One region of the Duganella sp. AC237 genome, then DNA from elsewhere that is predicted to be linked to it. Evidence: riboswitches for the same ligand, from Rfam matches in the RefSeq annotation. Region 1 holds a riboswitch; each other region holds the start of a gene.
The links. Region 1 has a riboswitch for cobalamin ahead of AC0IYS_RS16730 (CbtB domain-containing protein). Riboswitches for the same ligand answer to the same signal wherever they lie in the genome.
Positions count from the first base shown of each region.

Region 2: linked by a shared signal. The riboswitch ahead of AC0IYS_RS27265 (TonB-dependent receptor domain-containing protein) and the one ahead of AC0IYS_RS16730 (CbtB domain-containing protein) in region 1 are both predicted to bind cobalamin.
Region 3: linked by a shared signal. The riboswitch ahead of AC0IYS_RS17790 (TonB-dependent receptor) and the one ahead of AC0IYS_RS16730 (CbtB domain-containing protein) in region 1 are both predicted to bind cobalamin.

Region 1 is NZ_CEEDEW010000003.1:3,770,347-3,775,144, forward strand. Features, by position in the region: gene AC0IYS_RS16715 (cobaltochelatase subunit CobN) at 1-1,254, opposite strand, end outside; gene AC0IYS_RS16720 ((2Fe-2S) ferredoxin domain-containing protein) at 1,247-1,585, opposite strand; gene AC0IYS_RS16725 (CbtA family protein) at 1,582-2,322, opposite strand; gene AC0IYS_RS16730 (CbtB domain-containing protein) at 2,364-2,573, opposite strand; cobalamin riboswitch at 2,733-2,962, opposite strand; gene AC0IYS_RS16735 (GNAT family N-acetyltransferase) at 3,039-3,560, opposite strand; gene AC0IYS_RS16740 (cache domain-containing protein) at 3,777-4,798, shown strand, end outside.
Region 2 is NZ_CEEDEW010000003.1:6,149,980-6,154,777, reverse strand. Features, by position in the region: gene AC0IYS_RS27265 (TonB-dependent receptor domain-containing protein) at 1-1,845, opposite strand, end outside; cobalamin riboswitch at 1,943-2,161, opposite strand; gene AC0IYS_RS27260 (DUF6445 family protein) at 2,283-3,047, shown strand; gene AC0IYS_RS27255 (histidine phosphatase family protein) at 3,066-3,608, opposite strand; gene AC0IYS_RS27250 (adenosylcobinamide-GDP ribazoletransferase) at 3,612-4,400, opposite strand; gene cobT (nicotinate-nucleotide--dimethylbenzimidazole phosphoribosyltransferase) at 4,412-4,798, opposite strand, start outside.
Region 3 is NZ_CEEDEW010000003.1:4,032,565-4,037,362, forward strand. Features, by position in the region: gene AC0IYS_RS17785 (glycoside hydrolase family 27 protein) at 1-963, shown strand, start outside; gene AC0IYS_RS17790 (TonB-dependent receptor) at 985-3,105, opposite strand; cobalamin riboswitch at 3,263-3,497, opposite strand; gene AC0IYS_RS17795 (aminotransferase class V-fold PLP-dependent enzyme) at 3,628-4,798, shown strand, end outside.

The DNA.
Region 1 (4,798 bases):
TTGGCCCGCATCATAGCCGTCGACCCGCATGGCTTCCAGGATGCGCATCAGCGACGCCGGCGCATCCAGCCCGACCGCGTTGCCGATCTGCGAAGCCTTGCTGCTGGAATTGGTGAACATGAAGGCGATTCGCTTCTCCGCGTTCGGCAGCCGCTTCAGCCGCGCGAAACGTGCGGCGATGCCGGCGATGCGCGCCACACGGTCCGGCAACGGGTCGTACTCGACCGCCTCGTTCGGCAAACCCGCGGCGCGCGCCTTGAACGACAGCGGCACCGTGATAATGCGGCCATCGAATTCCGGCAGGACCACGTTCATCGCCGTATCGAGCGGATTGAGGCCGCGCGCCGACTGGCTCCACTGGTCAAGCGTCATGCCGCTGGTGATGGCTTGCAGCACCGGCACGTCGAGCGCCTCCAGCACGCCGACCGACCATCCGGCCGGCGTCGGGCCGCCCGGCGTGATCTCGCCCATCGCGAACGAGGTGGTGTTGATCAGTACATCGACATGCGCTCCCGAGGCATCGGCGACATGGCGCAACGCGCCGGGCAAGCTGCCGCCATCGCCGGCACCGGCGCGCAGCGACGACGTAAACACCGGCAGCACGTTCATGCCGCGCGCTTCCAGCGCGGCCAGCATGGCGTCGATGAAACGCGTATTCCCGCTCATCCAGTGGGCGCGGTAAAACACGATGCCCACGCTGGGACGCGCCGGATCGCGCAGTGCCAGCCAATCGGCCAGGCCGGCGCCGGGCGCCAGATCCGGATGATAGATGCCGTGTTCCGGCAGCGGGTGGGCCGGCTCGAAACCGAAGCCGGTCAATAGCAGGTGGTCGGAAAGATAGCGCAGCAGTTGCGCCAGATTGGCGCTGCCGCCGGCCTGGAAGTACTTCAACGTCATCTGCAGCACGTCCGCCGACGCCGCCGACACCGCGGCCAGTTCCGGATCCGGCTCGCCGGTGCCGCTGACGACGATCAAATGCCGGCCATGGCGGCGCGCGTGGTCCACCAGCTCCGAAAATCCGGGAACGCCGCCAAGCCGGCCCAACACGCGCACGATGATCACACGCGCCGCGCGCAAATCCCCCTCCAGCAGCCCGGCCATCGAGGTATCCGCATCGAGCGATTGCAGGTTCACGCCCGCCACCGCGCCGAAGCCCGCAGGCAGCTGCGCCCGCGCCTGATGCAGCACCGTCAAATCGTTGGACGCATGGGTCAGCAGCGCGATGTGCGCCGGGCCGGTTGTTGTTTCAAGCATCTTTGGGGTCCGGTGCGCAGGTATCGCCTTCACCAAGGCGATGGAATATCAGGTCGCCGACTTCGCGTCCGCCGATCAGGTGTTCGTTGACGATGCGTTCCGCATTGGCCTCGTTCACCCGCTGGTACCACACGCCTTCCGGATAGACCACCATCACCGGCCCCTCGTAGCGGCAGGCCACCATGCAATGGGTGCGCGTGCGCTTGACCGCAAGTTCCGGATGGGCGTCGATCATTTCGCCCATGCGCTCGAACACGGCCTGCGCGCGCCCCTCGGCGGGAGCGCAACGCGGACCGACGCACATGAAGATGTGACGGTGGTGGGTTCTCATCGATCGGCGAAACGCTTGTGAAAGAAGCCTGCCAGCGCGCCCAGCGCCAGCCAGAACACGCCGTTGGCGAGCGCGGTGGCATAGACGAAGGAACGCTGCAAATGCTCCGGCGCGACGCTGGCATGAACCAACGGCTGCGGCGCGCCGACCAGATGCGGCACCATCAGCAGCGCGACGGCCGCCAGCTTCAGCGCCCAATGGCGTCCAAAGGCCAGCAGCGCCAGCGCGGTGGCGGTCGACATTGCGGTTGCGATCCACCAGCCCTGGCGCGCGGCCACCGGCGCGGCGGCGGTGCCGGGCAGCTCCGGTGGCAAACCGATCGACGGCGCCAGGAAGAACACCGCGTAACCGGCGACGCCCCAGAGCAGGCCGGATCGCCAGTCGACCGGCCGTCCGCGCAGCCCGATGGCGGCCGCCAGCAGCAATCCATAACCGACCGCCATGCTGACGTCTGCCAGCGCGGTGTACAGCGTGCGCTCGACGCCGTCCTCCGGCTGCCAGCCGCCATGCTCATGCGCCGCTTCGTGCGCGGCTTCGTGCGCTGTTTCGCGGGTTTCTTCGTGCGCCGCTTCGTGCGCATGCTGCGCGCCGTCGGCGTGCGTATGCACCACCGGCGCCGCCTCGCCGGCCGATTCCAGCACCTCGGCCTGGGCGATGATGCGCGTCACCTGCAAGTGCTGCACGCCGGTCAGCATCAAGCCTGCCAGCAGGCCCGCCGCCGCGGCGGTGCGCACCATCCGATTGAACATGCCGGTGCCCGCACCGGCGCCGGTACGGCTCAATGACACGGGAAGCCCGCCGAGTGGCGGCTGTCGTGGGCGGCGTTATGCAGCGCTTCCATCGACGCGAATCCCGCGCCGAACAGCAGCACCGCGCCAAGGCTGGCGGCCATCGTGGCGGCAATCAGCTTGTCTTTCAGTGCGACGGGACGGGCATGTGCGGGGGAATGGGCCTGGGCCTGGCCGGCGTGGATGGTGTTGATGGACATATCGTTTTCTCCGAAAAGCAGCGGCGACCACGGGGTCGGAAAGCTCGTATCGGAAGATGGACCAGGGGAGAGAGGAATGCGGCGCCAGGAAGAACCGGAACGAAGGTGCGCGGATCAAACCATGACAGTTCTCCACCCGTATCGCCCTCCGCAATACAAACGTGTTTACCGCTACTGGCTGGTTTCCGGGCTGGCGAGTGGGCATCCGTGTGGATACACCTGGATTTGCGCCTTCCCATGCTGTCGCACAGTGGCATCGTACAAATCCTTAACCTCGCTTACCGTTGCGGGGGCAGCGCCGGCATTGCCGTTCCAGCGGAACGGCGCACCGGCTTCCCATTTAAATCTGCAAACGATCATTTGCAGATACCAGAAGCTGACTACCGGCGCAGTATAGGTCTGCGACTGCGGAATTGCAAGACGATCATGCCATCGTGTGTGCGCCGGTGAAGAATGGCCTGGGCGTCAGCCGTCCACCGGATGCGCCGGCGTATCCAGCATCAGCTGATAGAACGCCAGGTCCAGCCAGCGGTCGAACTTGAAGGCGGCATGACGAATAGTGCCTGCATGCACGAATCCCGCCTGTTCATGCAGGGCGATGCTGGCGGCGTTGGCGGCGTCGATGCCGCCAACCAGGATGTGCAGGTCGGCCTGCCGCGCGGCGTCGATGATGGCGCTTAGCAAAGTGCGCCCCAAGCCTTTGCCGCGCTGGTCGCCGCGCACATAGACCGAGTGCTCGACCGAGTATTTATTGGCCGGAAAGCCCCGAAACGCGCCGTAACTGGCGAATCCCAGCAACTCGCCCGCGCCGTCCTCCAGCCCGATGACGGGATAGCCGCCGGCCCGCTTGGCCGCGAACCAGTTCTTCATCGTTTCCATCGTGCGCGGATGGTATTCGTAGAGCGCGGTCGAGTTGGCGATGGCGTCGTTGAAGATGGCGAGGATGGCTGGCGCGTGACGCTCTTCCGAACAGCTGACGAGTTGCATTGAGGCTCCGAAATAAGGGCTTGGATTGAGACTGCTCAACATGATAGACGATAAATCTCAAGCCTTCCAACGGCCATCCCTGTCATCCAGACATTTTCGTACAGAAAATTAGGACAAAGGAATAGACTGGCTGACGAAAGTACTTTCCATGTTGTAATATCACGAAAAATGGGTATCGCGCCTCACCAATAATAATAGAGCGAGGTAGCATCAATCATGAAATTAGCGCATGCGCCGTCTATTCGGACCCGGCTGATCTGGCTGGTGGTGGTTTGCGTCGTCCCCGCGTCGCTGATGGTGGTGAAGATGATCGCCTCCGACTACGAGTTCGCGCGCGCCGCTTTCATCCGCAGCGCCATGACGACCGCCCACGCCAACGCCATGGCGATCGACAAGGAATTCGCCGTCATCGAATCGACGCTCAAGGTGCTCGCCACCTCGCCCAGCCTGCTGGGCGAGGACCTCAAGCCGTTCTACGATCAGGCGCGCGCCATCTGCGCCAGCCAGGATATTTTCAACATCGTGCTCGAAGACGGCGCGGGCCAGCAGCTGATCAACACCTTCAAGCCCTACGGCGCCGCGCTGCCCAGCACGAGCATCGACCACCTGTTGACCTACATGCGGGACAACGACACCACCGCCATTTCACAGGTATCCATGGGCCCCCTGTCGAAGCGCTACATCGTCGCCGTCGCCGTTCCGGTCACCAGGAAGTCGAACGGCTTCAACGCGCTGAGCGCGGTGGTGACGGTGGAGCGCTTCGGCACCATCCTCAAACAGCAGCAATATCCCGAACACTGGATCGCCACCATCCTCGATAACAAGGGCACGGTGGTCGCGCGCACCAGCGACATGCAGCGCTACGTCGGGCAGCACGCGATTCCCGAGGTGCTGGAACGCCTGAAGGAACTGCCGGAAGGGGTTTTCGACACCAAAACGCTCGACGGCAAGCCTATCCTGGCCGTGCTGGCCAAAGCGCCCAATTCGCAGTGGACGGTGGCCATCGGCATTCCCATCGAGGTGTTGAACTCAGAATTGCTTGCCAAACTGTGGACGCTGGTGCTGTCGACCATCCTGCTGCTGGGCGGCGGGCTGCTGTTCGCCTGGCACATCGGCAACCGCATCAGCCGCTCGATCCGCGACCTGGTGGCGCCGGCGCTCGCCCTTGGCGCCGGCGACAGCATCGAGCCGGCCACCTACGGCCTGCGCGAGGCGAACGAGGTGGGACAGGCGCTGGT
Region 2 (4,798 bases), 2.4 Mb from region 1:
CGTGTTGTAGTACCGCGCCAGGTCGTACTGCTTGTCGCCGATGTTGTTCCAGCGGACCAGCGCCGACCAGTCGCGCGAGAAGGCGTAGGTCGCGTACAGGTTCACCAGCCCGTAGCCGCCCAGGCGGTTGCTGTTGGCCGCGTCGTCATAGCGGTCTCCCGATACTTCCAGCTCCACGCCGGCCTTCAGCGCGCCGATGGCATAGTCGGCGGTCAGGTTGCCGTGTTTTTTCGAGCGGCGCTGCAGGCGCTTGCCGGTCGTCTCATCCTTCGGGTCCTGCAGATCGAGGTTGGCGGCGAGGTTGATCCCGGCCAGCCTGGTGGCGGCCGACAGCGTGATGCCCTCCAGCGTGGCGCGATTGACGTTGTAAGCGCAGCCGCTTGGATAGCCGGCGCGGCCGAACGGGCATGGGTTGATGTTGACGAGCATGTCCGTCAGGCGGTTGCGGTAGTAGCCGGCGCTCAGCGTGTTGACGCCATCGTCGTAACGCAGGCCGATTTCGGCGTTACGGCCTTCTTCCGGTTTGTTGGCGGGATTGCCGTACTCCGGGAAGTACAACTCATTGTAGGTCGGCGCGCGGAAGCTGCTGCCGTAGCTGGCGGTGGCGCGCAATGCCTGTGTGATGTTGTAGCCGTAGCCCAGCGAGCCGGTATTCTGCGAGCCGTAGACCGTGTTGTCGCGGCGGACGCTCGCGCTCAGAAGATTGGCGCCGCGACGGGCGTTGTACGAGGCGGCGAACGAATTGGTGTCGCGCTGGCGGTTCAGCACACCGTTGGAGCCGTTACTCTGTACCTTCTCTTCGCGGTGCTCGTACAGCAGTTGCAGCAGGTCGGCGCCGACACGCACATCGTTTTGCCAGGTGATGAAGCTTTGCTTGGTCTTGATGCGCGCATAGCCGGCGGCGGTGGCGTTGGTGTAGTTTTCGCCTTTGTCCTTGGTCTCCGAGTATTGCAGCAGGCTGTCCCAGACCGGCAGCAGTTGCGCCTTGGCGTAGACGCTGGCGGTGTCGATGACGTTCTTGCTGCGCACGTCGTAGGTGCCGGCACGCAGGGCGTCGTACTGCGAATCGAGTTTGCTATGCAGGAAAAGCGCACCGGCCTCGTAGCCCTTGGCCAGTTGCAGGCTGAATTGACCGGAGACGTTTTCCTTGTCGTAGCCGTCGTCGTCCGGATTGTACGAGGTCAGGCCGGGACGGGAGGTCGAGAAGCCGTCGGACTTTTCCTTGCCGGCGCTGACCGCGTAGCCGAAGCTGTGTTCACCGCCGGTGGCGCCCGATACCGTCACATCGGCTTCGCGCGTGTTGTCGCTGCCATAGCCGGCGAAGGCCGTCACCGCTGGCGCGCCCTTGCCTTTTTTGGTGAAGATCTGGATCACGCCGCCGATCGCGTCGGCGCCGTACAGGGAGCTCAGTGCGCCGTAGACGATCTCGATATGGTCGATCGCGGTCAGCGGAATGGCGCTCCAGTTGGCGGCGCCGGTGGTGGACGAGCCGATACGCACGCCGTCGACCAGCACGATGCTTTGATTGCTGTTGGCGCCACGGATGTAGACGTTGGACGAGCTGCCCGCGCCGCCGTTGCGCGTCACTTCGATGCCGCGCTGGCGTTTGAGCAGGTCGACCACCGAGCCGGCGCCGGCTTCGGCGATTTGTTCGGCCTTGATGGTGACGGTGTCGCTGATGATGTCGGCCAGCGGTTGCGGCGTGCGGGTGGCGGTCACCACGACGGTGTCGGCGGGCGCCTCGTCGGCATGGGCGACGTTGTGCGAGAAGGCGGCGGCCATTGCCAGTGCCAGCGAGGTCAGTGCCGCCGGGCGGGGGGCCAGGCGGGAGAGCGGAAAGGACATGATTTATTTTTCTGTTAGGAGCAACCGGCCTACTTCCCCGTGGGCCAGATTGAACAGAAGCGGAGAGCCGAGAGATGCGCGCGCGCATTCGGTTCGCCCACTTCCACCTGCTTTGGCCGGTATCCGGGCTGGCAAGTTAGACCATCTCACCTTCCCATGCGGAGCACAGTGGTTGTCAGAGCTGGTTTGTCGCGCGCCGCGCGACACTTGCTTACCGTTGCGGGGGCAGCACACGTGGGCCGCCGGGCGGCTTCGTGTTTCCCGTTTAACTGCGCATCCGGACGGACGCGCGGGCACCAAAGCCGGTCATTATACGGCTTTGCGGGGGGCTCCCCTAGTGAAAAATAGTTCACAGTTGGTGGGAGACGACAGGCTTTTTTCGATATGATGGCTGCCGCCAAACAAACCAAGCCCTTTTCATTGTCGCAGGAGCGCGCATGTTCGACCTACGTTCTTCCCAGCCTCCGTCTACGCCCGCGCGCGCGGTGCGGCCGATGGTCAATCCCCGCCCGTTGGTGAGCGTGGTGCCGATTTTCGACGGCCACCAGTGCGTCGTCGTCGATAATTTTTTGGCGGAACCGGAGATCATGGTGGAGTACGCCGCGCTGGAGCACCGGCATTTCGTCGACTCGGCCGGTAACTATTATCCGGGACCGGAGCTGCCGCTAACGGGTCGCATCGTCGCCAGCATGCAGGAAGCGTTCTTGCTGCATGCGCGCACGCCGCTCAAGGCGCGCCGTGTGCTCAGCATACACAGCCGCCTGTCGCTGGTGACGCGTCGTCCGGAGCAGCTGTTGCCGGGCCAGCGCATTCCGCACCGCGACTCCTACGGCCTGGGGCCTATGGAAGGCGTCGGCGCGATGGTGCTGTATCTGTTCAAGGACGAGCGGCTCGGCGGCACCAGCTTTTTCAAGCCCAAGCTTCCGATCGAGGAAATCGACGCCTGGTTGCTTGACTTGAAGCGCATGGACCAGGCGGGGGAGGCGCCGGCCGGCGTCTCCGCGCCGACCTACGCCATCGCCTCCGACGACCATTTCGAGAAAGTGCTGACGGTCGAGCCCAAGTTCAATCGGGCGATTTTCTACAATGGTGGGCTGTTCCACTCCGGGTTTATCACGCGACCGGAGTTGATGGTCGACGATCCGACGGTCGGAAGGCTGACCGTCAACGCCTTTCTCAAACTGCGGATGGCTGCGACTTGAAGGTGACGGCGACGGGCGTCACGCCAGGACAAGTTGGGCGCCGTAGGCGATATGGTGCGGCGTCCGGGCGGCTTGCAGGGCCATCTCCGGCGGCGGCAGGCCGGCGTGGCAGGCGGACAGCAAACGCATGGCGCCCGCGTGGCAGATGACGATGGCCTCGCCGTTGTCGCCCAGCTGGCGCTGGAGGTCGGCGTGGAAAGCTGCGATGCGCGCGGCCATGTGCAATACGCTCTCGCCGCCGCCCGGTTGGTAGTTGACCAGATCCGCAGCCCAGGCGTCGACGTCGGCGCGCGGAATGTCGTCCCAGGCGCGCATCTCCCAGCCGCCGAAGTGCATTTCTACCAGGCGGGCGTCGAAAATCGGCGTGGCCGACAGGCCGGCGGCCAGTCCGGCGCAGCGGCGCAATGGACTGGAATATAGCGGCAAACCGGCCGGCAGTCGCGGCGCCAGCTCGGCGAGGGTGCGCGCCAGTTCCGCCGGCGCGACGTCCAGATCGGTGCTGCCATAGCAGACGCCCGCCGCGAGCAGCGGTTGGGGATGACGAATGAGTATCAGCCGCACGGCTCAGAAAACCTCAAATGGCGCGCTGGTATGCAGCCCGGCGAGCACGCACAGATAGAAGACCACCTCGGTCACTTGCTGTACCGCGCCGAGGCAGTCCCCCGTGTATCCGCCGATGCGGCGAACGAACTTCCGCGCCAGCCAGAAGGTCGCCACCAATGCGAAGGCGCAGCCGCTGATCAGCATTGTCCACGACAGCCAGCCCAGATATATAAGTATCAGCGCAGGCAGCAAAGCCGTGATGGCCGCGATGGCGAATTCCATGGTGCGCATTTTTTGGGCCAGCGGCTTGGCCTTGCCCTCGGCGCGCGCGTAGTCCAGCCGCCAGATCAGCGAGACCGCCATCAGTCGCGACATCGGGTGCGCCACCAGCAGGGCCGCCAATACCCCGAACGGTGGTATTCGGGTCAAGATCGCGCACTTCAGCAGCAGCAGGCAGAAGATCCCGATCGCGCCGTAGGCGCCGATGCGCGAATCCTTCATGATTTCCAGCACGCGTTCCGGCGTCATGCCGCCGCCGAAACCGTCGCACATATCGGCAAAGCCGTCTTCATGGAAGGCGCCGGTGGCGTAAATGCCGGCGGCGGCCGACAGGATGACGGCGATCACTGGAGGGAAGAACTTGAAGGCGACCGCGTAGACCGCTCCGGCGATCAGCGCGACGACCACGCCGACCAGCGGAAAATAGCGCGACGCCTGATTGAGCCAGGCGGGATCGAAGCCCACCCAGCGCGGGATCGGCAGGCGCGTGAAGAACTGCAGCGCGGTGAAGAACAGTCGGAGCTGGTGCACTGGCGCTGCCCTTACTCAGACTTCTCGCTGACCTGGGCCGATTCGAAGGTGGCCATCTGGTTCAGGAAGTTGACCGCCGCGTGCAGCAGCGGCAGCGCCAGCGCGCAGCCGGTGCCTTCGCCCAGCCGCAAGCCGAGATTGAGCAGTGGTTTGGCGTCCAGCGCGGCGAGCATTTGTTGGTGGCCGTTTTCGTCGGAGCAGTGCGCGAAGACGCAGTAATCGAGAATGGCCGGCTGCAGGCGGGCGGCGACCAGCAGCGCGCTGGTGACGATGAAGCCGTCGATCAGCAGCACCTTGCGCAGTTCGGCCGCCTTCAGCATGGCGCCCGCCATCATGGCGATTTCCAATCCGCCGAAGGTGGCCAGCACGTCGAGCGGTTCTTTGATGTTTTCGTGCTT
Region 3 (4,798 bases), 260 kb from region 1:
CCCGATCCGAAGCGCTTCCCGTCCGGCATGAAAGCGCTGGCGGACTATGTGCATGGCAAGGGACTCAAACTGGGCATCTACTCGGACGCCGGCGCGACCACCTGCGGCGGCCGTCCCGGCAGCCGCGGCCACGAGTACCAGGATGCGCGGAGCTATGCGCGCTGGGGCATCGATTACGTCAAGTACGACTGGTGCGACACCCCGGGCCTGAACGCCGAAGCGGCATACACGACGATGCGCGACGCGATCGCCAAGGCCGGCCGTCCGATGGTGTTCAGCATCTGCGAATGGGGCATGAGCAAGCCGTGGGAATGGGCCGGCCAGGTCGGCCATTCGTGGCGCACCACGCCCGATATCTATAATTGCTTCGACTGCCAGTTCAGTCCCGGCTTTTCGACCGGCCTGGGCGTGCTGCGCATCCTCGACAAGCATGCCGACGACAACCTGCGCAAGTTCGCCGGACCCGGCCGCTGGAACGACATGGACATGCTCGAAGTGGGCAACGGCATGAGCGAAGATGAAGACCGCGCCCATCTGTCGATCTGGGCCATGATGGCCTCGCCCCTGATCCTGGGCAACGACCTGCGTTCCATGTCGGAGTCGACCCGCCGCATCCTGACCAACCCCGGCGTGATCGCGGTGAGCCAGGACAAGCTGGGTATTCAAGCGCTGCGCGTATTGGCCGACGGTCCGCTGGAGGTCTATGCCAAGCCGCTCGACGGTGGCGAATGGGCACTGATGTTCCTGAACCGTTCCAACCAGGCGGCCGACGTTCACCATGACTGGAAGAAGCAAGTGCTGACCGATGACCTGAGCAAGCGGTCGGTCGATTTCAAGCAGAACGTCTACCGCTGGTCCGACCTGTGGAGCAAAAAGACGGGCGACACCAGCGGCACGCTGCGAGCGAGGCTGGCGCCGCACAGCGTGCTGATGTTGCGCCTGGGCGGCCCTGCGAAACCATAGGAAACGCGCTGCGGCGCCGCTTTAGAAGCGCCAGGCCAGCCCGGCCCGTAACGTGCGCATCTCGCCGGGATGGGTGTGGATGTCGGCCACCGGCGCCGCCTCGCCCGGCAGTTGCGACGCGTAATAGTAATCGATGTCGCTGACGCGTCGATCCAGCAGGTTCAGCACCTCGATGGTGACCTTGAGGTTCGGCGCCAGCTTGTAGCCGAGCTTCATGTTGACCAAGGTCGACGACGGCGACCGCACCGTGTTGTCCTCGCTCAGCGCGCGCGGTCCGAAGTAGCGCAGCCGCACCCCACCCGACCATGGCCCCGATTCCCCCGACACGCCGGCCGAGGCGGTGCGGCTGATCGAACCCGGAATGAAATCGCCGGCCGGATCGCTGTCGCGGAAGCGAGCGCGCGACCAGGCCAGGTTGGCGTCGACAATCCAGTCCTTTGCTGGCGAATAGAAATTGGCCAATTCCACGCCGTGGCGCCGGCTCGGGCGCCCGGCCTCGGTGGTGCCGGCGTCGCCGATGAAGATCAGTTCGGAATCGAGGTCGAGCCGCCAGGCGGCGATGGTCGTCTGCAGGCCGGGAACCAGGCCGACCAGGCGCAGTCCCGCCTCCTTGCCGGTGGCCTTGACCAGCGGCGTGGCGCGCTCGATCGCGGCGCCATCGGCATCGACCGCCAGGCCGGTCTTGGGATCGACGGTCCCGGTGACGCCGCGCGCGTCGTTGCTATGGAAGCCGCGTCCCCAGTTCAGGTACACCTCGGCGTTCTTGCCGGGCGTGAAAACGGCGGTGAATTTGGGACTGGTGATGGAGGCGTCGACCTTGCCCGAGTTGGCGCCGGTATCGCTGTCCACATCGAACGCATAGCGGTCCGACCGCACGCCGGCCACGGTGCGCAGCCAGGGCGTCCAGACGACGCTGCTCGACAGGTAGACGGCGGCGGCGCGCTCCCTGACCTCGTCCTCGCGCACCGTCGACAGGCGCCGGCGCGCTTCGCTCAGATACAAGCCGACCGGCGACAAGCGGTCCTGGCGCAGTTGCACGCCCACCGAAGTCTCGGCAGCGAAGGGGCCGAGCTTGTGCTGCCAGGCGCGTTCCGCGTTCAGGCCAAGGATCTGGCGGCTCTCGGCCTGGTGAAACTGATCGCCATGTTCCGGATCGTCAAGCACATAGGTGAAATTGCTGAACAGGTCCAGGCGCGATTTGACCACGTAGGCGCCGACTTTGCCATAGCCGTCGGCGTATTGGCGCGTCCACTCGGCGGATGCGCTGTAACGCGACGTTTCGCCACCGTCGCTGGGATCGAGCGCGCCGTAGCGGCCGATCAAGCCGCTGTCGAGCGCGCGTTGCGGCACCTGGTCGGTCGAATTCCATGACGAGTGCATGCCCATCGCGGTCAGCCTCAGGTCGTCGTCGCCGCTGCGCAGACTATATGACAGCACGCCGTTCACGCGCTTGTAGTCTTCGGGCGTGTCCCACGGGCCATCCTGGCCCGCGCGCTCGATCGCGTACAGCAGCGTGCCGGCCGCAAGCGGCGTCGAATTGGCCACCAGCATGCGCGCAAAGCGGTTCTGGCCCGCCTCCACGCTGAGCAATCCCTGCTGCATCTGCCGCACGTAGTCGAAGGCGGCCGCGCCGGCGGCCGAAAAATCGCCCTCCTCCGCGTAGTAGGTGCCCTTCTTGTACTGGATGGTGGCCACCAGTTCCGGGATCAGGAAATTGAGGTCCGAATAGCCCTGGCCGTGCGCGTTGGTCGGCAGGTTCACCGGCATGCCCATCACCGTGGTACGGAAGTCGGTGCCGTGATCGAGATTGAAGCCGCGCGCGAAATACTGGTTGGCCTTGCCGTCGCCGGCGTGCTGGGTCACGATCAGGCCGGGCACCGCTTCGAGCAGCTCGCCGGTGCGCAGCAGCGGGCGGTTTTCCAGCTGCTTGGCGGTCACCGTGCCCTGGTTGGCGGAATCGGCCACGCCGAGGGGAATCAGGCTGGCCGAGACCTGCACCTGTTGCACGGGCGGGCTGTCGGCGGCGGGGGTGTTGTCGTTGCCGTTGCCGTTGTTGTTGGCGAAGGCGGGCAAGGCCGTCAGCAGCATCGCTGGAAGCAGGCGCAGGCGTGGCAGGCTGCGGGGGATGGCGTGGTGGTTCATGGGACTTTCGATTGCGACCGGCTGGCGGTCTTTTTTATACGGCGCATTCCTCGTGCACCGAGAAAAAAAGAAGCAGTCGCGAACAGGGGCGGAGGACGGAGACTGTTGAGGCGTGAGCCGGGTTCCGTCGACCACAAATACGACAGGTCCCGGTCGCTTGCTTCCATCTGTCCTGGCCGGTATCCGGGCTAACAGGACCAATCACCCCGCCTTCCCATGCCGAACGCACAGTGGACTGTTGAGCTGACCGGCCGGCGCTGTCGCAATGACATGCCGGCGCCTGTTTTACCGTTGCGGGGACAGCACACGTTTGCCGCCGGCCTCCCGACGCGTGTTTCCCGTTTAACTGCGGCCAAGACATGGCCGCGAGCACCAAAACGGCGCCATCATACCCCGGCCATGACAACCAGGCAACTCTCGACATCGTTCAACCTGCCGAGAAATCCAAATGCAACCATCTTGCAACTACAGGACAACAGTGCAATAATCTAAAGTAACCAACAATCGAAATCAAGGAGCATGATGATCACCCTCCCCCGAAACCGACGTCACTGGTTGCGCGATGTCGCCGGCCTGGCCCTTGGCGGTGTCGGCCTCGCCGCCGCACCGCGCGGCGCCGCTGCAACCGAAGCCTCCGGGAAATGGGAGAGCCTGGCCGCGCATTACGATGTGGCGCCCGATTTCATCAATCTCGAGAACGCCTACTACGGCATCATGCCGACGCCGGTGGCCGAGGACTTCAAGCGCAACATCGACACCCTGAACCGTCAGAACTCGCGCTATCTGCGCAGCCAGTTCGACCGCGACGGAATCGAAGCCATCCGCGCCAGCCTGGCCGCGCATGCCGGCGTCGCCACCGGTGAAATCGCCATCACCCGGGGCGCCAGCGAGTCGCTGCAAAACCTGATCGCCAACTACCGGCCGCTGAAGGCCGGCGACACCGTCATGGTCGGCAACCTCGACTACGACACCATGATCGACGCGATGAACGACCTGGCGCGCCGTCGCGGCGCCAATGTCGCGACGGTGCGCATTCCCGAACCGGCTACGCGCCAGGCGGTAATCGACACTTACGAACAGGCGTTGCGGCAGCATCCGCGCACCCGCCTGCTGCTGCTGACGCACATCAGCCACCGCACCGGACTGGTGATACCGGTGGCCGAGATCGTCGCACTGGCCAAGCGCCGCAACGTCGACGTCATCGTCGACATCGCGCAGTCCTGGGGCCAGCTCGATTTCCGCATCCCGGACCTCGGCGCCGATTTCGTCGGCGCCAACCTGCACAAATGGATAGGGGCGCCGCTGGGGCTGGGTTTCCTGTACATCCGCGAATCGCGCCTGCAAGACATCGATATCCAGCTGGGCAACAGCAGCTACCCGGCCACCGACATCCGCGCGCGCGTCCATTCCGGCACCGTCAACGCCGCCAGCGTCATGACCATTCCCGCCGCGCTGAAATACCACGGCCAGATTCCGCTGGCCGAGCGCAGCGCCCGGCTGCGCGAACTGCGCGACTACTGGGTGCGGCGCGTGCTGGACGCGCCGGGCGTGCAGATCCTCACTCCCGAGGAGCCCGGCATGTACGGCGCGGTCACCTCCTTCCGCCTGCGCGGCAAGACCAGTTTCGAGGACAACGTGGCGCTGGCCAAACGGCTGATGGACGAGCATGGCATTTTCACCGTCGCGCGCAGCG